3 linked regions of the Methylomagnum ishizawai genome follow. The protein of the gene in region 1 binds, or shares a complex with, the protein of each later gene. Links are inferred from orthologs where the notes say so. Each region holds a gene or a part of one and is shown in the gene's direction. Other genes may lie near its edges. The genes, in order: secY, secG and secA.

Region 1 (7,380 bases):
TGGGGAGTGGTAAAGGCAGCGTTGAATACTGGGTAGCCGAGGTTAAGCCAGGGACCATGTTGTACGAATTGCAAGGGGTGAATGAGGAACTGGCTAGGGAAGCCTTTAGCCTAGCGGCTGCTAAATTGCCTGTCAAAACCGTGTTTTCTGTCAGGACGGTAATGTGATGAAAGCGAACGAATTAAAAGAGAAATCAATTGCTGATCTTAACGGTTTACTACTTGACCTTCGTAAAGAGCAGTTCAATCTTAAAATGCAAAAAGCAACCGGTCAGATTAGCAAGCCTGATCGCATTAAACTCGTAAGACGTGATATCGCTAGAATCTATACCATGTTAGGACAAAGAGAAGGTGCGTAATGAATAGCGAGCAAAAAACGTCGAGTACGCTGCTTGGCACAGTAGTTAGTGTGAAAATGGATAAAACCATTTGTGTGCAAATTGAAAGACTAGTTCCTCATCCAACTTATAAAAAATATATTCGGAAGTCTAGCACCCTTTTGGCGCATGACGAAAAAAACGAATCTCGTGAAGGTGATAAGGTTCTCGTTGTGTCATGCCGTCCTATTTCAAAAAGAAAGGTATGGAAGCTCGTCAAGATTGAAGGACGTGATAGCTGAGTGAACAAAAAAGAAGTTTTTTAAATTCAGCAATTTTGATTTAAGGTGGTTTAAATGATCCAAATGCAAAGCTGCCTTGATGTGGCAGATAACAGTGGTGCTCGCAAAGTAATGTGCATCAAGGTTTTAGGGGGGTCGCATCGCAGATATGCCAATGTCGGTGATATTATAAAAGTCAGTGTTAAAGAAGCGATACCTAGGGGTCGCGTGAAAAAAGGCGAAGTATATAATGCCGTAGTGGTTAGAACCCGCAAAGGCGTTCGTCGTGGTGACGGATCAGTGATCCGATTTGATGGTAATGCTGCTGTTATACTGAACAACCAGCATCAACCGATAGGTACCCGGATTTTTGGTCCGGTTACACGAGAGTTGCGCTCAGAAAAGTTTATGAAGATTATTTCTTTGGCACCGGAAGTAATCTAGCACGGGGATGGTAAAATGCAAAAAATTCGTAAAGGCGATCAAGTTGTAGTTTTAACTGGAAAAGATAAAGGAAAACGTGGAAATGTACTTTCTCTTCCGGTTGATGGCTATGCATTGGTTGAAGGGGTAAATATGGTGCGTAAGCATCAGAAACCCGCACCAATGAAGGGGATTAATGGTGGGATTGTTGAAAAAACCATGCCTATACACATCTCAAACATAGCTTTATATAATCCCAGCACTCATAAGGCAGATAAAATTGGTTTTCGGTTATTGGCTGATGGTAGAAAAGTTAGATACTTTAAATCTACCAATGAAACCGTAGATGTTTGATACAAGGAAATAAGGTTATGGCTAGATTGAGTGAAATATATAAAAAGCAGATTGTTGCTGAGTTAGGTAAGCAGTTTAATTACCAGTCTATTATGCAGGTTCCTAAACTCGAAAAGATAACTTTGAATATGGGGGTGGGGGAGGCGGTAGCTGATAAAAAAGTACTTCAAAGTGCTATTGATGATCTGCAAAAAATTTCCGGCCAAAAGCCGGTTATAACTTTGGCAAGAAAATCGATTGCGGGCTTTAAAATCAGGGAGGGGATGCCCATTGGATGTAAAGTTACTTTGCGTCGTGAAAAAATGTATGAATTTCTGGATCGACTGATCACTGTTGCGATTCCAAGAATTAGAGATTTTAGAGGATTAAGCTCGAAATCTTTCGATGGGCGCGGCAATTATAGTATGGGTGTACGTGAACAGATCATTTTTCCAGAAATTGATTACGATAAGGTAGATACGGTTAGAGGATTAGATATAACTATTACAACTAGCGCTTCTTCTGATCAAGAGGCTCGTGCATTGCTTGAGCATTTTAAGTTTCCATTCCGTACATAAGGTGATCTAAAGTGGCAAAAAAGTCTATGATTGCACGCGAAAGTAAGCGTTTACAGTTGATTGAAAAATATAAAAATAAGCGGGAAGAGTTAAAGCTTATAATTAGCAGTCTTACTGCAAGCGAAGATGAAAAGAATCAGGCTGAACTAAAGCTTCAGAAGCTACCTCGTGATTCTTCATCTTCGAGAGTGCGTAACCGTTGTAATTTGACTGGTCGTCCTCATGGATATTATAGAAAGTTCGGTTTGGCAAGGAACAAACTGCGTGAGGCTGTTATGAGAGGGGATGTGCCAGGAGTTACAAAAGCGAGTTGGTAGCATATCTTAAACATAGTTTATATATAAGTTGCTAAGTATAAAATAGGGCATATAATAATGGGCATGACTGATCCGTTGTCAGATATGATTACGAGGATTCGTAACGGCCAAGCAGCGAGCAAGGCGGAAGTTAAGATGCATTCATCTAATCTCAAAGTCGCGCTCTGTGGTGTTTTGGAAAATGAAGGATATATAGAATCTTTTAATGTTGAAGAAAGCTTAGGGAAAAGCGAACTAACAATAAGGCTCAAATATTACAAGGGGCTGCCTGTCATTGAGAATATTCAAAGGGTTAGTAAGCCTGGATGTAGGGTATATAAAACAAAATCGCACTTGCCAAATGTTTTGGGAGGATTGGGTGTAGCTGTGATTTCAACATCTAAGGGCTTGATGACTGGTACCGATGCTAAAAAACAGGGCCATGGCGGCGAAGTGATCTGTATAGTGTCATAACTTATCTAGGGATTTGTAAATGTCCAGAATAGCAAAAAATCCTATCCCCATCCCGAAAGGGGTAGAAGCCGTATTGGAAAATAACCAAATTACTGTGAAGGGCGGTAAGGGTGTTTTATCTATGGAACTCAGCCCTATCGTAACGGTAGCAATATCGGATGGGCAGATTACTATATCTTACGACCGGATAAATAAGGCTCAAAATGTTTTAGCCGGGACAACCCGAGCTAATATAGCTAACATGGTGTCTGGAGTTAGCTCTGGATATGAGCGGAAGCTTAGCATGGTGGGCGTTGGATACAGGGCGCAAGCAAAAGGTGATATTGTTAGTTTAAGTTTAGGATACTCTCATCCGGTTGAGTTCCCTGTCCCAAACGATATAACGGTAGAAACCCCTACGCAAACTGAAATTGTAATCAAAGGTTGCGATAAGCAAAAGGTAGGGCAAGTCGCCGCAAACATCCGATCTTATAGACCACCAGAGCCTTATAAAGGTAAGGGAGTTAGATACTCGGATGAGCAGATTATAAAGAAAGAGGCTAAAAAGAAGTAGGCTTGGTTATGGATAAAAAAGCAGCAAGGTTAAAACGTGCGAACAAGTCCCGACAAATTATTAGAAATTTAGGGGTTAATAGATTATCAGTTCATCGCACTCCCCGGCATATATATGCTCAAATAACGAGCGCGGATGGTTCAGTGGTTTTGGCGAGTTCATCGACTCTTGAATCTTCTTTAAAATCAGATATTAGGAATACTGGGAACATTGAAGCGGCTAAGCTCATTGGGAAAAGTATTGCAGAGCGTGCGCTTTCTACGGGTATAACGATTGTAGCATTTGATCGTTCTGGGTTTAAATATCATGGTCGAGTTAAGGCCTTGGCTGATGCCGCTCGTGAAGCGGGATTAGTCTTTTAGGAGCGGTTATGGCAAATATCAACATTCAAAGCAACGCAATTGAAGGGCTTCAGGAAAAGCTGGTAGCTGTCCGGCGTGTTGCTAAAGTTGTAAAAGGTGGTCGTCAGTTCGGCTTTACTGCGCTTACAGTGGTCGGTGATGGCAACGGACGCGTTGGATATGGCCTGTGCAAGGCTAGGGAAGTCCCTGTGGCGATACAGAAATCCATGGAACAGGCGCGTAAGAATATGCGCAAGGTTAGCTTGGATGGTGATACTTTGCATTATGCAACCACTGCGTGTACTGGTGCGGCTAAAGTTTTTATGCAACCAGCATCACAAGGTACCGGTATCATCGCGGGAGGTGCGATGAGAGCGGTGTTTGAGGTGGTAGGGATTCATAACGTGCTTGCTAAATGTATTGGTACTAATAACCCTATAAATGTTGTGCGTGCCACAATTAAAGGGCTGACGGATATTAAAGATCCTAAAGCAATTGCCGCGAAAAGGGGTAAGAGCGTGGAAAGGATATATGCTGAGGGCAAGCCGAATGAACGATAAAATCCTTGTGGTAAAACAGATTAGAAGCGACATTGGTAGGCTTCAATCTCATAAAGCTTGCTTGAAAGGACTTGGAATTCGTAGAATGCATCAAGTCGTCCGCGTCTTGGCTACATCGGCCAATTTAGGTATGATAAATAAGATCGCTTATATGCTGAAAGTAGAGGAAGTTTGATGCGCTTAAATAATCTTAAACCAGCAGAAGGAAGTAAAAAGCACTCACGACGTCTTGGCAGAGGCATTGGATGCACTCTTGGGAAAACGTGCGGCAAAGGACATAAAGGACAAAAAGCAAGGGCAGGCGGGTTCCACAAAGTGGGTTTTGAAGGTGGACAGATGCCCTTGCAACGCCGCCTGCCTAAGATTGGGTTCAATACGCATAAAAAAGCGTTGCGCGCAGAGGTTACGATAGCGGAATTAGCTAAATTTGCTGGGCAAACGATAACTATTGCGGCGCTTAAACAAGCTAACTTGGTTCCTTTCCAAGTTAAAGTGATAAGTATTATAGATTCTGGAAATATTGACGCCCAGATTACGGTGGCTAGTGAAGTCCGTGTGACTAAGGGCGCTAAAGTAAAAATTGAAGCAGCTGGTGGAAAAGTTGAGGTTTAAGTGAGTAATATCAGCTCCTCCTTATCTAATCGCTTCGGGAGGCTTACCGAACTGAGGCAAAGGCTTTTGTTTGTGTTGGGTGCTCTTATCGTATATCGTGTGGGCTCTCATATCCCGATACCCGGTATAGATCCAAGAGCCTTGGCTGCGATGTTTGCTAATCAAGGAAGTTCCATCCTTGATATGGTGAATATGTTCTCTGGGGGAGCTTTAAAAAGGCTAAGTATTTTTGCTCTCGGAATTATGCCTTATATTTCTGCATCAATTATTGTGCAGTTAATGACGGGTGTAGTGCCAAAGTTGGAGCAAATTAAAAAAGAAGGGGAATCTGGGAGAAAAAAGTTAAATCAATATACCCGTTATGGAACTGTGTTTTTAGCCACGTTTCAGTCTATAGGAATAGCCTTTGCTTTGCAAAACCAATCCGCAGCTGGATTCCCGGTAGTGATCCATCCGGGTGCCCAGTTCGTGTTTGTTACCGCTACTTCTTTAGTATGCGGTACTATTTTTTTAATGTGGTTAGGTGAGCAAGTTACTGAGAGAGGAATAGGAAACGGCATATCCATAATTATCTTTTCTGGTATTGTTGCGGGATTGCCTACGGCAATAGGAGGTACATTAGAGTTAGCTAGGACAGGTGAGCTTAGCCCTTTTAGTATCATCGTATTGTTTTCTATCGCGCTAGCGGTAACAACGCTAGTAGTGTTCGTAGAGCGAGGTCAGCGTCGGATTACTATCAATTATGCCAAAAGGCAGGATGGTCGTAGGATGTATGCTGCTCACAAAAGCTTCCTGCCTCTTAAGCTTAATATGTCAGGTGTTATTCCTCCGATATTCGCTTCCAGTATAATATTATTTCCTGCGACTTTGGCAGGATGGTTTGGAAATAACGAAAGCTTGGTTTGGCTTCAGGATATAGCGGCTACTCTTTCTCCTGGTCAACCGCTATATGTGTTTTTCTACGCAACGGCTATAGTTTTTTTCTGCTTTTTCTATGCGGCTCTGGTTTTCAATTCGAACGAGACGGCTGAGAATCTAAAAAAGTCTGGTGCATTTATACCTGGGGTCAGGCCTGGACAGCATACCGCGAACTATATAGATAGTGTTATGACCAGATTGACTTTGGTTGGCGCAATGTATATTACTTCGGTATGTTTATTGCCTGAATTTTTGATATTGTATTGGAATGTGCCTTTTTATTTTGGAGGAACCTCGTTACTGATTATTGTTGTTGTGGTTATGGATTTTATGTCCCAAATTCAAACCTATATAATATCTCATCAGTACGAAGGGCTTTTGAAAAAAACAAATATGGCAAAAGCTGACTAAAGCTGACTAGAGCGTTCAAATGGATTTACGTGGTATCATTATTTTTAAATGAGGAATAAGTATGAAGGTTCGTGCGTCTGTAAAAAGAATTTGCCGGAACTGCAAGGTACTGAAGCGAAAAGGCATTGTGCGTATAATTTGCAAAGATGCCAGGCACAAACAAAGGCAAGGTTAATTTCGTTTTAGTTTTTGGAGGTTATATAGATGGCTCGTATAGCTGGAGTAAATATTCCAGATCATAAGCATTTGGGCATCTCTCTTACTGCAATTTATGGTATAGGGAAAACAAGAGCATCGCTTATTTGTGAAAGTTTAGGATTGGATCCTTCGATTAAAGTAAAAACTTTAGAAGAAGCAGATATAGAACGCATTCGTGAGCAAGTTGCTAAGTTCACTGTTGAAGGTGATTTGCGCCGCGAAACGGCTATGAGTATCAAAAGATTGATGGATTTAGGCTGCTACCGTGGATTGCGTCATAGGAGGGGGTTGCCAGTAAATGGACAAAGAACTCGTACCAATGCTCGCACAAGAAAAGGCCCGCGTCGTCCAATTCGCAAGTAAAATTTAGTTCATAAGAGGTTCGGATATGGCAGCTTCTAGCCGTCCAGTAAAAAAAATAAAGCGCGATATATCTGATGGAATAGTTCATATCAGCGCTTCCTTTAATAATACAATTATTACTATTACTGATCGAAAAGGTAACACGTTGGCGTGGGCAACGGCAGGTGCTTCTGGATTTCGGGGTTCGCGTAAAAGCACACCATTTGCTGCTCAAGTCGCAGCAGAGAAAGTTGGTAATATAGTTAAAGAATTTGGTGTAAAAAATTTAGATGTCAAGATTAAAGGTCCTGGCCCAGGTCGGGAGTCAGCAGTTAGATCTTTGAATAATCTCGGCTTTAAAATTGTTAACATACTTGACGATACGCCAATTCCACATAATGGATGTCGTCCACCTAAGCGTCGCCGAGTTTAATGTTAAAGATTTAAGGGTTTTTTGGTTATGGCTAGATATTTAGGTCCAAAGTGCAAGTTAAGCAGAAGAGAAGGCACCGATTTGTTTCTCAAAGCGAGAGGCAAATCGATAGATTCAAAATGTAAAATAGATCAGCAACCGGGGCAGCACGGCCAAAAGCGGACCCGGATGTCTGATTATGCGACTCAGCTCCGTGAGAAGCAGAAGTTAAGAAGAATCTACGGTGTTTTAGAGCGACAGTTCCGTAATTATTATAAGGCAGCGGCTCAAAAGAAAGGTTCAACCGGCCAGAATCTTTTGAACATGTTGGA
Region 2 (7,187 bases), 1.1 Mb from region 1 along the record:
ACCAGCTCACCCGGATTTTGTCCCCGGATTTCCCGCCCCGGAAGCGGATCGAAAGATAGGGGTTTTGCGAGACCGCCGTGCTGAGGGCGCACAAGGCGACCCGCCGGCCGTTATGCTCGAACAGGACTTGTTCGATGAAATGGGCCGGGATTAACTCGCCGGTGGTTTCGTCGCGGCGGCGTCCGGTTTCCATGGGATGCTCGATGAGGACATGGACCAGGGTGGAGCCGTCCTGTTGTCTGCTGCGTATTTTTACCGTGGACATGGCCGCTTTATGATGACAGTGTGATCGCCGCTTGCCGGCGGTGGGGGTTTGGGAGGCGGGTTCCGCCGCCAAATTCTAATGCCAACCCGAGTCGCCCCGATGCCGTGGAGGTTTCCCATGCGACGTTTATTCATAGGCTTGCTGTTGTTGGGGATGAGCGCCCAGGCCTGGGCTTGGCGCTGCAACGGCTGGATCATCGAGGAAGGCCAGACCAAGTTCGATGTCGATCAAAAATGCGGCGATCCGCAATCCGGCGACCGCCGCACCGAGTGGCGGCTGGTCACCAATTTCGTGCCCAATTGCCAGACCCAGTTCGAGTCCATCAGGATGCCGGACGGCCAGGGCGGCATGAGGGTGGTGAACCAGCCCCGGACGTTCTGCGTGCAGGTGCCGGTGCAAAGCACGGTGCCGGTCGAGGTCGAGGAGTGGTATTACTCCGACGCCGGCCATGGCAACGTACCCAAACTGCTGCGCTTCGAGAATGGCCGTTTGGTGTTCATCGAGAATTTGTGGAACCAGCGGAATATGAATTGAAGGGCGGGTTAAAAACCGCCCTGCCGTTCCAAGGCCCAGGCCACATGTTCCCGCACCAGTTCCGAAGGATGTTCCGTCCGCGCCCGTAGCGCGGCACGGACTTCCGGTCCCTGGGGCGCGTTGCCCAATCCCACCGCGAGATTCCGCAGCCAGCATTCGTAGCCGATGCGGCGGATGGCCGAGCCTTCGGTCTTCCGCAGGAATTCGGCCTCGTCCCAGCCGAATAATTCAACGAGGCCCGCCGTCTCCAGCCCGTGCCGGGGCAGGAAACCGGGCTCCTGGGTCGGTTGGGCATAGCGGTTCCAAGGGCAGACCAATTGGCAATCGTCGCAGCCGTAGACGCGGTTGCCCAGGGCTTCCCGGAATTCCAAGGGAATGGGGCCGCGCCACTCGATGGTGAGATAGGAAATGCAGCGGCGGGCATCCAATTGGTAGGGCGCGACGATGGCTTTTGTGGGGCAGATAGCGAGGCAGGCCGCGCAACTGCCGCAATGGGCCGTGGTCTCCGCGTCGGGCGGCAGACGCAGGTCGGTGTAGATTTCCCCCAGGAAGAAAAAGGAACCGGCCTTGCGGTCGATGAGGTTGGTGTGCTTGCCGATCCAGCCGAGTCCGGCCTGGGCGGCCAGGGGTTTTTCCAGCACGGGGGCGCTGTCGGTGAAGACGCGGTAGCCGTAGGGACCGATTTCCTGGGCGATGTGTTCGGCCAGTTGTTGCAGGCGTTTCCGCAAAAGCTTGTGGTAGTCGCGGCCCAGGGCGTAGCGGGCAATGTAGGCGCTGTCCGGGTCTTCCAGTCTTTGCCACATTTGGGCGCGGGGTTCCGGCAGGTAGTCCATGCGGGCGCTGATGACGCTCACGGTGCCGGGCACCAGTTCGGCGGGGCGGCCGCGCTTGCTGCCGTGGCGTTCCATGTAGTCCATCGCGCCGTGGAATCCGGCCTTGAGCCAATCCGCCAGCCGTTGTTCGGCCTGGGCGAGTTCGATGCCGGCGATGCCGATGTTCTGGAAGCCGAACTCCTGGGCCAGGGCGAGGATGCGGGCGCGGGTGATGCGCGGTTCGGAGGTCGGGGGCATGGGGGGCTGGTGGATGGGCGGATGGCCCCTATTATGCCACGGCGGGACAGGGAGCCAGGACGGGCGGGAAAGCCGTCCTGGCCGGGTATTTCAGAACTTGGGCCAGAGGTCTTGCAGCCAGGAGCGCGAAACCCGGTTGTATTCGACGATGAAAACGGGATCGGTACAGGGGAGTTCCCGCGCTTGGATTTCCAGCCTACGCAGGGCCAGGGCCGCCGCCATGAACGGGATATTGGCGGCGGCGAACAGGCTGAATCCGGCGAGGTTGTCCTGTAGCACGATATGCAGGCCGAGCGCGACGCCGACGATCATGAACAAGCCATAGGGCAGGGCCATGGTCATATTGCGCCGGGCGAGGCGTTTGAAGGCTTCGAGCCCGTCCGGGTGGTCGATGCTGGCATGGCTGGCCAGGAAGCTTTTGGTTTCGCGGGCGAAATAGAGGATGATCGCGGTGCCGATGGCGTAGATGGCGAGGTAGTAGGGGATCATGGGGATTCCTGGGTTTCTGGGATTTGTTTTCACCTATGGCTTTAGAGGTTATGGATTCGTGTATTGGTTGGAGGTTGGGGGGATTGGGAAGGGGCTCGGCGGGCCTCGGCTTGGCCGGTAGGCTGCCAGGGCGGTTCCGCCCGGAAAGCAACCCCAATAAGTCACAGCCAAGCCTAAGCCCGATTGCAGCAAAATTCAGTGACTTATTTACGTTGAAATGCTGCTTGTGGATTGGCTAGAATGTGTGGCTTTATTGTGGTGGGCGTGGTTCTTGATAGCGCTAATCGGGCCCGGCTTGTCCAGATCAAGCCATAGTTGGCATGATTCTCCTTATCATAAATCTGGATTAACAGCGATCCCATCCATTTGACATGCCATCTAGGCCCGCTGCGGGCGGGTCGGATGTGGGGAAAACGGAGTTTCACGCCCAGCTACCCGGCCCGATGCGCTCTTAGCTTGAAATGCGCTGTTTAACTCAGTAAGCTTCCGCGATTTACTCAACTCAGGAGCTAGCTATGGCGCGCCGTCCCTTGGTGGTTGGAAACTGGAAAATGAACTGCACCCGCGCGACCGCGCAGCAGTTATTGGCGGACCTGCTCGCGGGCTTGCCCGCCGACGCCAAGGCCCAGGTGGGTGTTTGTCCCGCCTATGTGTTCATCCCCGAACTCGGCGCGATGCTGGCCGGTCAATCCATCGCCCTCGGTGCCCAGAACGTGGCCGACCAGGACCAAGGCGCTTTCACCGGCGAAATCTCCGCGTCCATGCTCAAGGAATTCGGTTGCGCCTATGCCATCGTCGGCCATTCCGAGCGCCGCCTGGTCTACGGCGAAACCAACGCCCTGGTCGCCGCCCGCTACGCCAAGGCCATCGAACACGGCATCACCCCCATCTTCTGTGTCGGCGAAACCCTGGAAGAACGCGAACAGGATAAGACCTTCGCCGTGATCGACGAACAATTGCAGGCCGTCCTCGACCTGTGCGGCGTGGCTTCCCTGTCCAAAGCCGTCATCGCCTACGAACCCGTGTGGGCCATCGGCACCGGCCGCACCGCCACCACCGAGCAAGCCCAGGAAGTCCACGCCTATATCCGCGGCCAAATCGCCAAGCTCGACGCGGACGTGGCGGAAGGTCTCCAAATCCTCTACGGTGGCAGCGTCAAGGCCGATAACGCCGAAGCACTGTTCGGGATGCCCGATGTGGATGGTGGCTTGGTCGGCGGCGCTTCCTTGGATGCCAAATCCTTCCTCGCAATTTGCCTCGCGGCTTAATTAGGTAGATTTCCGGTTATGTATCAGGTCTTAACGATTCTTCATGTCTTGGTGGCGGCGGCGGTCATCGGCTTGGTGATGTTGCAGCAAGGGCGCGGTGCCGACGCGGGCGTCGGTTTCGGCGGCGGTTCCAACACGTTGTTCGGTGCCCGTGGCGCGGCCTCCTTCCTGTCGCGCACCACGGCGATCCTGGGAACCATTTTCTTCCTGACCAGCTTAAGCCTTGCATACATGGCCGGGAACCTCGATAATAAGGGGCATGACATCATGGATGTTCCGCAGACGGAAAATCCAGCCCAGCGCGACCTTCCTCCCATCGTCGAGGAACCCGCTAAGAAATCCGATGTACCGGCGGCCACCGACACCCCTCCCGCGCCGCCAGCGCAATAAGTCCTTTTCTTAGCCCAGCCTGTCTAGCTGCCGATGTGGTGAAATTGGTAGACACGCCATCTTGAGGGGGTGGTGACGCAAGTCGTGTCGGTTCAAATCCGACCATCGGCACCAACACTAAGCAACCCGCTTACGATTCGGCCCACCCATCCGGTGGGCCGATTTCGTTTCCGACCCCGGAAAAATCCCATGGAATTCAACATAAGCAGCACTTGCGGCGCGGCCCGCCAGGGGGAACTGGTGTTTCCCAGGGGCCGGGTGCGCACCCCGGCCTTCATGCCGGTGGGCACCTACGGCACCGTCAAGGCGATGACGCCGGAGGAACTCGCCGGCCTCGGGGCCGATATCATCCTCGGCAACACCTTCCACCTGATGCTCAGGCCCGGCACCGAAATCATCCGGTTGCACGGCGATCTGCACGGCTTCATGCACTGGCAGGGGCCGATCCTCACCGATTCCGGCGGCTTCCAGGTGTTCAGCCTCGGGGCTATGCGCAAGATCGGCGAGGCGGGGGTGCGCTTCCGCTCGCCGGTGGATGGGAGCGAGGTGTTCCTGGGACCGGAGGAATCCATGGCGGTGCAGCGCGAGCTGGGTTCCGATATCGTGATGATCTTCGACGAATGCACGCCCTATCCCGCCACCTACGAGCAGGCGGCGCAATCGATGCGGCTCTCCCTGCGCTGGGCCGGGCGCAGCCGCGTGGCCCATGGCGACAACCCGGCGGCTTTGTTCGGTATCGTGCAGGGTGGCGTATACGAGGCGCTGCGCTTGGAATCGGTCGAGGGCTTGCGGGCCATCGGCTTCGACGGCTATGCCATCGGCGGCTTGTCGGTGGGCGAACCCAAGGAAGACCGGGCGCGGGTGCTGGACGCCCTGATGCCCCGGATGCCCCAGGACAAGCCACGCTATCTGATGGGCGTGGGCACGCCCGAGGATATCGTCGAGGCGGTGCGGGTCGGCATCGATATGTTCGATTGCGTCATGCCCACCCGCAACGCCCGCAACGGCCATCTCTTCACCCGCAACGGCGCGATCCGTATCCGTAATAGCCAATACCAGCGCGATACCCGGCCCCTGGACGGGGAATGCGGCTGCTATACCTGCCGCCATTACAGCCGGTCCTATCTGCGCCACCTCGACAAATGCGGGGAAATTTTGGGCGCCCGGCTCAATACCATCCACAACCTGTTCTATTACCAGGAACTGATGGCGGGATTGCGGGCGGCCATCGGGGCGGGGAACCTGGACGGCTTCGTCGCCGATTTCTACGCCCGGCAACGGAACGGCGAAGCTTAGGGCCGTGGCCGCCACCCGGTTCCGGCTTCGTCGGCGGAGAGAAATCGTTGCGGATTTTGTGCCATAATGCCGCGCTTTATCCAACGCTAAGCAAAGGATCGATCATGGGTTTCTTCATTTCCGACGCAATGGCCGAGGCACCCGCCCAGGCCGCGCAGGCACCGGGTCTGGCCGGTTTGATCTTGCCGCTGGGCATCCTGGCGGTGTTCTACTTCCTGTTCGTGATGCCCCAGCAAAAGCGCAACAAGGAACAGAAAAAGATGCTCGACAGCCTCGGCAAGGGGGCGGAGGTCGTCACCACCGGCGGTATCCTGGGCAAGGTCTCCGACCTCGACGACAGCTTCGTCCAGCTCGAGCTTTCCGACAACGTCCATATCTACGTGCAGCGCCACGCCATCGCGTCCCTGGTTCCCAAGGGCACCTACAAGGCCAGGAAGAAGGCCGAAAAATAATAAACGGGAGTCCTTCCATCGCGGATGCCTTCCCCCGGCATCGCCCGCTATTAGGCAGCAACCATGCGAAACAGCTTTCCACTTTGGAAAAACCTTTTGATACTCGCCGTGCTGGCGCTCGCGGTCATTTACGCGCTGCCCAACCTATTCGGCGAAGACCCTTCGGTCCAGCTTTCCCCGTCCAGGGGCGCGAAGCTGGACCAGACCACCGTCGAGAAGGTCGAAAAACTCCTGGGCGACGCCGGGCTGAAACCCAAATCGGTCGAACTGGCGGACAAGCGCTTGTTGATCCGCTACGCCCAGACCGATAACCAGATCAAGGCCGCCGACGCCCTGCAAACCGGCATGGGCGACAACTACGTGGTGGCGCTCAACCTCGCCCCCGCGACCCCGGATTGGCTCCGCGCCTTGGGCGCCAAGCCCATGTACCTGGGCCTCGACCTCCGGGGCGGCGTGCATTTCCTGATGCAGGTCGATACCGACGCCGCCCTGACCCAGGCCGAGGAACGCTACGCCGAGGACATCCGCTCCCTGCTGCGGGAAAGCAAGGTCCGCTATCAATCGGTGGACCGCGATGGCAAGGCCGTGGTGGTGAAATTCGCCGACCTCGCCACCCTGGGCCAAGCCAAGGACATCATCAAGCGCGAAGTGCGCGGCTTGGCCCTGGACATCCAGGACACCGTGATCCGCGGCACCCTCACCGAACCCGAGCAACGCGAAATCCGCCGCCTCGCCGTGGCCCAGAACATCACCACCCTGCGCAACCGCGTCAACGAACTGGGCGTGGCCGAACCCTTGATCCAACAGCAGGGCGAGGACCGTATCGTGGTGCAGTTGCCCGGCGTGCAGGATACCGCCCGCGCCAAGGAAATCCTGGGCGCGACCGCGACTTTGGAATTCCGGCTGGTCGATACCGAACACCCGACCCCCACCGAAGAAAGCAAGACCCCCATCGGTTCCCGGCTCTACAAGGACCGCAATGGCAGGCCCCTCCTGCTGCAACGCAAGATCATCGTCACCGGCGACCAGATCGTCGATTCCTCTTCCGGCCTGGAACAGCAATCCGGTTCGGCGGCGGTGTTCGTGACCTTGAACGGTCCCGGTTCCCGTAAGATGGCCGATGTCAGCCGCGAGAACATCGGCAAGCCGATGGCCGTGGTCTACATCGAGAACAAGGCCGAGACCAAGGAGGTCGATGGCCAGAAGGTGACGACGCACCGCAAGGTGGAGGAAGTCATCAACGTGGCGACCATCCGCGACCGCCTGGGCAAGCGCTTCCAGATTTCCGGGCTGGACAGCACCGAGGAAGCCCGCAACCTCGCCCTGTTGCTGCGGGCCGGCGCCCTGGCCGCGCCGGTCGATATCGTCGAGGAACGCACCATCGGTCCCAGCATGGGCAAGGAGAACATCGAGCGCGGCGTGA
Region 3 (7,654 bases), 2.3 Mb from region 1 along the record:
TTGCCCACCGACGACCTCGCCCAGACCATCGCCGCCAATGTCCGGGATATCCTGGTCGGCAACGGTGCCGCGCCCAGGGCGTGACCCCGCCCGCGCCGCCATCCCGCCCAGGACCCGGTTCCCGGCCCAGGCCGAGGGCAGCTTGGACGACGCTCCTGGATCCCACCCCGGACGCGACCGCCGGCACGCTGGGCACCCACCAATGAACCTGTGCGCGAACCCGATATGAACACCGTGGAAATACTGATCTTCCTGGCCGTGGCCGGATGCGGCTGGCTGTGGTACGAAAACACCCAGGCGCGGGAAACCGCCCTCGCCGCCGTGCGTGAGGCCTGCCGGGCCGAGGGCTTGCAATTCCTGGACGAGACCGTGGTCCTGGCCCGCTTGCGGCCCACCCGCACCGCCGAGGGCTGGATCGCTTGGTGGCGCGTCTACGAATTCGAGTACAGCGATACCGGCGACAACCGCCGCCGGGGTGGCGTGCATCTCTTGGGGGGGCGGGTGACTTTGTTGAATGTGGGACCCAGGCTGGTCGCGTCGCGCTGAACGCTGGAAATCCCGATTAGGATTAGGCGTTTTCCCAGAAACAGCGTATGCTGTCCTTAGTTTGTCGGCGACGCGGGTATGGCCTGCGTCCCGAGGATTCGGAACTTCCCGTCAGTCACTGCCTCCCGGCACCTCTCTGCTAGCCCCGCCTCCTCCCGCAAACCGCACGCGATGCCTCCCCCGGAAGCGATCCTGTGGTCACCTTTATCGCCCGCCCGCGCCAGGATTGGCGTCGTGCCGCCAGGCACCGGGCCACAACCCGAGGAATCTTATGCTGAGAATATACGCGGGCAATCTGCCGCCCGACCTCACCGAGCAGGAATTCACCGCGCTGTTCGCCGAACACGGACGGGTCCGGTCGATGAACCTGGCGCGCGACATATTCACAGGCCGTTGCCGCGGCTTCGGCTTTATCGAAATGGAGGGCCACGAGGCCCGGGCCGCGATCAGCGCCCTGAACGGATTCAACCTACGCGGCAACAGTCTGCGTGTTAACGAAGAACGCCCCGGTGGGCGCGGCGGCAGGAAGCGCCGCTGACACCCGCCGGATCCCACCCCAACCCTTTACGTTATTCGTCTTTTTGTCCCTTGGAGTTTTTATGAGCAAGAAACTGTATGTCGGCAACCTGAGCTACCGGATCGGCAACAGCGATCTCGAAGCGATGTTCGCCCCGCATGGCGTGGTGCAATCCGCCAACGTCATCATGGACCGCGAAACGGGCCGTTCCAAAGGCTTCGGCTTTGTCGAGATGGGCAGCGACCAGGAGGCCCAGGCCGCCATCGCCGCGTTGCACGGCAAGGATGTCGAAGGCCGCAACCTGACCGTCAACGAAGCCCGTCCGCGCGAGGATCGTCCCGCCGGCGGCGGCTTCGGCGGTGGCCGGGGTGGCTTTGGTGCCGGACGCCGTTTCTAAGCGCGGATAGCGCCGGGACGGGATCGGCGATTCCCGTCCCCGGCGGGCGAGGCTGGAACAGGAAAAAGCCGCCATGCCTGGGCATGGCGGCTTTTTTGCGGGCCGGGGATGGCGGGCCTTGCGCTTGGAATCCGCCGGACCGGGTGGCGGAGGGGCTATCGAGGGGCTATCGCCCCGGCCCGGTGTCGGGCGTGCCGTCCGGCTCTTCCAAAGGGCCGCGCCGGTTGAATTCGTCCACGGTCCGGCTCAGGCGCAACAGGGCTTCCCGCAGGTCTTCGTGCGGGGTGGCGGCGGCGTTTTCCCGCAACAGTTCGGCGACGCTCGCGGGCGGGGGCTGGAACACCCGTGGCTTGGCATAGGGGGCTTGTTCCGCGCCGCTGGGGGTCAGGTTGCGGACCCGCACCTCGGGCGGTGTTTCGAGGCCGGCGGCTTCGGCGACCTGGGCGGCGACGGCGGGACCGTAGAACCTGAGCTGGTAGGCGAAGGCGGCGGATTCGGTGTAGAGCAGGAGCTTGCCGCCGGCTTCCAGCAGGCAATGGCGGCAATGTTCGCGCAGGGGGGCCGGCAGGGATTGGCGCACGATCTGGAGCAGGCGGGCTTGCTTGTCCAATTCGGTGCGGAGCGCCGCGAGACCCTCGCTACGCAGGTGTTGACGGACGGGTTCGGGGTGGTCGGCCATGGTGGGAACCGGGGGGAAGAGGGGATATCGGCGCGGGGCGGGCTCTCCGTGAGAGCTCCGCGGAAACTCGAATCATTATAAACGCCACGCTTTTACGGTATCATCCCCGGATTCTGTAGTTCGGATTGGGAACCACCCGCAATGCTAGGCAAGCTGGTCAAAAGTATCGTTGGTAGCCGCAACGATCGCATCGTCAGGAAAAAAACCAAAATAGTCAAACGGATCAACGCCCTGGAGCCGGAGTTCCAGCAGCTGTCCGATGCCGCCCTCAGCGCCAAGACCCAGGAATTCCGCGAACGGCTGGCGCGGGGCGAAACCCTCGATTCCCTGTTGCCCGAAGCCTTCGCCACCGTCAGGGAAGCCTCCTGGCGCGTCCTCGATATGCGTCATTTCGATGTGCAGTTGATCGGCGGCATGGTGTTGAACGACGGCAAGATCGCCGAGATGAAGACCGGCGAAGGCAAGACCCTGGTCGCGACCTTGGCCGCCTATCTCAACGCCCTTCCTGGCAAAGGCGTGCATGTGGTGACGGTGAACGACTACCTCGCCCGCCGCGACTCGGATTGGATGGGCCGCATCTATCGGTTCCTGGGGCTCACGGTCGGCACCATCGTCACCAACCTGTCCAACGAGGAACGCCGCGAAGCCTACGCCGCCGATATCACCTACGGCACCAACAACGAATTCGGCTTCGACTACCTGCGCGACAACATGGCCTTCAGCCAGGAACAGCGGGTGCAGCGCGACAAATTCTTCGCCATCGTGGACGAGGTGGACTCCATCCTCATCGACGAGGCGCGGACGCCCCTGATCATCTCCGGCACTTCCGAGGACCGCAGCGACCTTTACCAAAAGGTCAATGTCCTCATGCCGCACCTGACCAAGCAGGAAAAGGAACACGGTCCCGGCGACTACTCGGTGGACGAGAAATCGCGCCAAGTCTACCTGACCGAGGCCGGCCACGAACACATCGAGAAGCTCCTGGTCCAGCATGGCTTGATCCAGCCCAACGAGAGCCTGTACGACGCCGTCAACATCCGCTTGATGCACTACATCAACGCCTCGCTCAAGGCCCACGCCATTTTCCAGCGCGACGTGGACTACATCGTGCGCGAGGGCCAGGTCATCATCGTCGATGAATTCACGGGCCGCGCCATGCCGGGCCGCCGCTGGTCCGAAGGTCTGCACCAAGCCGTCGAGGCCAAGGAAAACGTCCAGGTCCAGAACGAAAGCCAAACCTTGGCCTCGATCACCTTCCAGAACTATTTCCGCCTATATGGCAAGCTGTCCGGCATGACCGGCACCGCCGACACCGAAGCCACCGAATTCCATCAAATCTACGGCCTGGAAGTGGTGTGCATCCCGGCCAACCGGCCGGTATCGCGCAAGGATTTGGGCGATTTGGTCTATCTCACGGTGGAGGAAAAACACAACGCCATCGTCGAGGATATCCGCGATTGCGTGCAGCGCCGCCAGCCGGTCCTGGTCGGCACCACCTCCATCGAGAATTCCGAGGTCATTTCCCAGTTGCTGCGCCGCGAGGGCATTGCCCATCAGGTCTTGAACGCCAAGCACCACGAGCAGGAAGCCCATATCGTGGCCCAGGCCGGCAAGCCCGGCACCATCACCATCGCCACCAATATGGCCGGGCGCGGTACCGACATCGTGCTGGGCGGTAGCGTGGAGGAGGACATGCGCGGGATCGATCCCGCCGACGAGGTCGCCGTCGCCCGCATCAAGGCCGAATGGAAACAGCGCCACGAAGACGTGGTGGCTTCCGGCGGCTTGCATGTCATCGGTTCCGAACGTCACGAATCGCGCCGCATCGACAACCAGTTGCGTGGACGTTCGGGCCGTCAGGGCGACCCCGGTTCCTCGCGCTTCTATCTGTCGCTGCAAGACCCCTTGATGCGGATTTTCGCCTCCGAACGGGTGGCGGCCTTGATGCAGAAGCTCGGGATGCAACAGGGCGAGGCCATCGAACACCCCTGGGTCACCCGCGCCATCGAGAACGCCCAGCGCAAGGTCGAGGCCCGCAACTTCGATATCCGCAAGCAATTGCTGGAATACGACAACGTCGCCAACGACCAGCGCAAAGTGATCTACCACATGCGCGACGAACTGATGCAGGTCGAGGATATTTCCGCCGCCATCACCGAAGCCCGCGAAGCCGTGGGCGCGCAGTTGTTCGAGCAATTCATCCCGCCCCACACCTTGGAAGAGCAATGGGATGTCAAGGGCTTGGAGGAAGCCCTGGAGCGCGACCTGGGTTCCAAGGTGCCGGTCCAGGCTTGGTTGGACGCGGATACCCATTTGTACGAAGACCGCCTCAAGCAAAAGCTCATCGAGGAATTGCACGCGCTCTACGAGGCCAAGGTCGAGTCCGTCGGCGTGCAGATCATGCGGCATTTCGAGAAGACCGTGATGTTGCAGGTCTTGGATAGCGCCTGGAAGGACCATCTCGCCGCCATGGACCATCTGCGCCAGGGCATCCACCTGCGCGGCTACGCCCAGAAAGACCCCAAGCAGGAATACAAGCGCGAAGCCTTCGAGATGTTCACCTCCATGCTGGACGGCATCAAGCACGAGGTGATCGGCATCGTCTCCAAGGTGCATGTGCGCAGCGAGGAGGAGGTCAAGGTCATGGAGGAGCAACAGCGCAGCGCCCCCGTGGAGATGCAGTTCCAGCACGCCGAGGCGGGCAGCGCCCTGGAAATTGGTGCCGAGGCCGAGCCTGGAATGGCTCCTCCCGCCGAGCCACGGCAGCGTCCGGCGGTGCCTTCGACCAGTCCGTTCGCCAAGGTGGGCCGCAACGATCCTTGTCCTTGCGGCTCGGGCATGAAATTCAAGCAATGCCACGGCAAGCTGGCCTGAAGCGGAGGGTAGGGAGTTGAGCCGAATCGTCAAATCCATGGAAGCCCTGCCGGTTCCCGGTATCCGCCTGGGCGCGGCGGGGGCCGCCATCAAGCGGGCGGGCCGGGACGATGTGCTGGTGATCGAAGCGGCGGAGGGTTCGAGCGCCGCCGCCGTGTTCACCCGCAACGCCTTTTGCGCCGCGCCGGTCATCGTGGCCCGCGAGCATCTGGCCCGGCAGCCGCGCTGGTTGCTCATCAATTCCGGCAATGCCAACGCCGGCACCGGCCTGCGGGGCCTGGAGGATGCCCGCGCCACGTGCGGCTTGTTGGCCGATCTGGCCGGTGGTGCCGCCGAGCGGGTGATGCCGTTCTCGACCGGCGTCATCGGCGAATACCTGCCGGTGGACAAGATCGGAGCGGCCCTGCCCGAAGCCCTGGCCGCGCTGACCGAAAACGGCTGGGAACGCGCCGCCCGCGCCATCATGACCACCGACACCCGGCCCAAGCTGGCCAGCCGGACCTTGGAACTCGACGGCCATACGGTGACGATCACCGGCATCTCCAAGGGCGCGGGGATGATCCAGCCCAATATGGCGACCATGCTGGCCTTCGTCGCCACCGATGCCAAGGTCGAAGCGGCCAGCCTGCAAGCGGCCTTGGGCAAGGCGGTCGATGTCACTTTCAACTGCATCACCGTGGACGGCGACACTTCCACCAACGATGCCTGCGTGCTGCTGGCTTCGGGCGCGGCGGGCAACCCGGAATTGCGCCTCGACAGCGCCGGGTTCCCCCTGTTCGCCGAGGCGGTGCGGGAAGTCTGCGCCGATTTGGCCGAGGCCATCGTCCGCGATGGGGAAGGAGCCACCAAGTTCATCCGCGTCCAGGTTGACGCGGCCCAGGACGAGGCCGAGGCCCACGCCGTCGCCAAGACCATCGCCCATTCGCCCTTGGTCAAGACCGCCTTCTTCGCCAGCGATCCCAATTGGGGCCGCATCCTCGCCGCCGTGGGGCGGGCCGGTTGCGTGGGGCTGGACATCGACGGCGTGTCGATCTGGCTGGGCGATGTCTTGATCGTCGAACACGGTGGCCGCGCCCCCGGCTACACCGAGGAAGCCGGTGCCGCCGTCATGGCCCGGCCCGATATCCTGGTCCGCGTGGCCCTGGGCCGGGGCGAAGCCAGCCAGACCGTTTTGACCTGCGATTTTTCCTACGATTACGTCAGGATCAACGCCGAATATCGGACTTGATCCAAGATGTCCCCCGTTCCCAAGCGCCGGTCTTGCCACAGCAAGCCGGGCTTGGGAATCCGGCGGAACCCGCCCTATTTCTTCTTCCCCTTTCCAGGCTTCCGCTGTTTATAAGCCTCCAGCATCCGTTGGATTTCCTCCTCCCGCTCGCGCCGCTGCCGTTCCGTGTCGGCCTGCATCCGCGCCCGCGCCGCCGCTTCCGCCTCGCGGTCGTGCTGCAAACGCCGCTCCCGCCGCTCGCAGGCCACCGGCACGCCCTCCGGCGGCTCGATCCCACCGCTCTTCAGCAGGTTGTCGATATAGGTCCACAGCGGCGGCTGGGCGAATTCCTTCACCAGCTTGAGGTTCAGCGCCTCGTACACCGGAACCCAGGTTTCGCCCTCGGGGGTCTTGCGCCGCACCGATAGCTCGGGGTTGAACAGATACCAGCCCTGGCGCATCCGCTTGAACAAGCGCCGGTTATAGGCGTAATCCCGGTCCATCTCGTTGCGCGACAGCACATTGGAAAGATGCTGGCGCTTGTTGCGTTCGGGTTTCAGCACGTTCTTGGGCAGGTGTTGCCAAGCCTCCAGAATCGTGCCGGTATCGAACGAGGGGAAATCGCCCCATTCGTGCTTCAGGAACCGGCTCCTGAATTGCGCCCACAGGGTTTGGAACAGGAAATACTCGGTCAGATGGCGGTCGATGCGCACCAGCCGCCCGCCGACCCGCAGGTCGATGCTGGCCGGGGCGATGCGTTCGTAGATGGCCGCGAACGGTCCCTGGGCGAACTTGGGTTCGCGGAATGCTTCGACCATGGCCCAATGCAGGGCGTTGCGGCCCAGGTGGTCGGTGAGTTCCGGGTTGGCACCGCGTTCCAGTAGGGCTTCGACCAGGGCCACGTTGCCCGCCACCGCCGCCGCCATCAGGGGCGTCAGGTTCATCGCCGTGCGGTGGTCGACGCCGTGGCGCTCGCATTGCTGCAAGACCTCCTTGGACACCTTGCCGTAATACGGCATCAGGTATTTGTAACCCAGGGTGGCGCGTTGCTTGTGGAAATTGCGGGCGGCTTCGTACCCGGCTTCCTGGCCGAGCAAAACGGCCAGGACCATCTCGTCGTAGCAGGTGGCGTATTCGTAGAGTTGCTGCTTGAGTTTGGAGCCGGGCACTTGCTCGCGGAACACCTTGACCAGGGTATCGCGCAGCCGGGCTTCGTCGAACACCGGCCAGGGCACCGGCGTTTGCTTGAGGATATTGGCGCGGATGGCGTCGGCCTGTTCCTGCTTGCCCTGCAATTCCAGCTTGCGGGCTTCGCGCTGCCAATCGTCCAGGGTGGAGTTCTTGGCCGCGACGTCCACCTTGTCGCTGCCGGCGCGGGTGTCGAGCAGGCCCAGCAAGGGATGGCGGCTGTCGGATTCGATCAGGTAGACGTTC

Evidence for each region.
Region 2: secY (region 1) and secG share a complex: the UniProt entries of both Escherichia coli proteins name them as parts of the sec protein translocase complex. The link is inferred for Methylomagnum ishizawai from one-to-one orthologs.
Region 3: the proteins of secY (region 1) and secA are in contact, whole or in part, in a crystal structure (PDB 3DIN), measured with the Thermotoga maritima proteins. The link is inferred for Methylomagnum ishizawai from one-to-one orthologs. Residues at the interface, in WP_004081795.1 of Thermotoga maritima: Glu108, Gly109, Glu110, Glu111, Ala236, Glu237, Arg238, Arg239, Ile240, Thr241, Ile242, Gln243, Tyr244, Ala245, Arg246, Arg247, Val248, Thr249, Gly250, Arg251, Arg252, Val253, Tyr254, Gly256, Ala257, Ser258, Thr259, Tyr260, Leu261, Pro262; in WP_004082002.1 of Thermotoga maritima: Glu261, Ala262, Arg263, Lys300, Ala301, Arg302, Thr303, Ile304, Ile305, Leu323, Tyr324, Asp325, Pro326, Val329, Ser330, Tyr333, Ile336, Lys340, Phe345, Val349, Glu363, Phe364, Tyr374, Ser375, Gly376, Gly377, Glu393, Ile395, Thr482, Ser483.

Annotation. Positions count from the first base shown.
Region 1 is NZ_AP019783.1:1,028,196-1,035,575, forward strand. The notes cover bases 3,933-6,931. They hold secY (preprotein translocase subunit SecY), read left to right. Parts: upstream 3,933-4,767; coding sequence 4,768-6,096; downstream 6,097-6,931. Other genes in these bases: rpsE (30S ribosomal protein S5), read left to right, coding at 3,933-4,155; rpmD (50S ribosomal protein L30), read left to right, coding at 4,145-4,330; rplO (50S ribosomal protein L15), read left to right, coding at 4,330-4,767; rpmJ (50S ribosomal protein L36), read left to right, coding at 6,158-6,271; rpsM (30S ribosomal protein S13), read left to right, coding at 6,301-6,657. Also shown: rplP (50S ribosomal protein L16), read left to right, coding at 1-167; rpmC (50S ribosomal protein L29), read left to right, coding at 167-358; rpsQ (30S ribosomal protein S17), read left to right, coding at 358-618; rplN (50S ribosomal protein L14), read left to right, coding at 673-1,041; rplX (50S ribosomal protein L24), read left to right, coding at 1,057-1,374; rplE (50S ribosomal protein L5), read left to right, coding at 1,392-1,931; rpsN (30S ribosomal protein S14), read left to right, coding at 1,943-2,248; rpsH (30S ribosomal protein S8), read left to right, coding at 2,306-2,701; rplF (50S ribosomal protein L6), read left to right, coding at 2,721-3,254; rplR (50S ribosomal protein L18), read left to right, coding at 3,263-3,616; more of rpsE, read left to right, coding at 3,625-3,932; more of rpsK, read left to right, coding at 6,932-7,069; rpsD (30S ribosomal protein S4), read left to right, coding at 7,097-7,380. UniProt on the Escherichia coli protein: The central subunit of the protein translocation channel SecYEG. Consists of two halves formed by TMs 1-5 and 6-10.
Region 2 is NZ_AP019783.1:2,138,160-2,145,346, forward strand. The notes cover bases 2,525-5,330. They hold secG (preprotein translocase subunit SecG), read left to right. Parts: upstream 2,525-3,644; coding sequence 3,645-4,016; downstream 4,017-5,330. Other genes in these bases: tpiA (triose-phosphate isomerase), read left to right, coding at 2,874-3,626; tgt (tRNA guanosine(34) transglycosylase Tgt), read left to right, coding at 4,206-5,312. Also shown: thiosulfate oxidation carrier complex protein SoxZ, read right to left, coding at 1-265; K5658_RS09785 (DUF2845 domain-containing protein), read left to right, coding at 383-799; tRNA epoxyqueuosine(34) reductase QueG, read right to left, coding at 808-1,869; K5658_RS09795 (hypothetical protein), read right to left, coding at 1,960-2,358; preprotein translocase subunit YajC, read left to right, coding at 5,417-5,764; protein translocase subunit SecD, read left to right, coding at 5,828-7,187. UniProt on the Escherichia coli protein: Subunit of the protein translocation channel SecYEG. Overexpression of some hybrid proteins has been thought to jam the protein secretion apparatus resulting in cell death; while this may be true it also results in FtsH-mediated degradation of SecY.
Region 3 is NZ_AP019783.1:3,303,661-3,311,314, reverse strand. The notes cover bases 1,941-5,213. They hold secA (preprotein translocase subunit SecA), read left to right. Parts: upstream 1,941-2,280; coding sequence 2,281-5,013; downstream 5,014-5,213. Other genes in these bases: argJ (bifunctional glutamate N-acetyltransferase/amino-acid acetyltransferase ArgJ), read left to right, coding at 5,051-5,213; K5658_RS15050 (DciA family protein), read right to left, coding at 1,941-2,139. Outside these bases: K5658_RS15070 (bestrophin family protein), read left to right, coding at 1-84; K5658_RS15065 (DUF3301 domain-containing protein), read left to right, coding at 226-546; K5658_RS15060 (RNA recognition motif domain-containing protein), read left to right, coding at 818-1,084; K5658_RS15055 (RNA recognition motif domain-containing protein), read left to right, coding at 1,146-1,460; more of K5658_RS15050, read right to left, coding at 1,627-1,940; more of argJ, read left to right, coding at 5,214-6,241; K5658_RS15035 (UvrD-helicase domain-containing protein), read right to left, coding at 6,316-7,654. UniProt on the Escherichia coli protein: Required for protein export, interacts with the SecYEG preprotein conducting channel.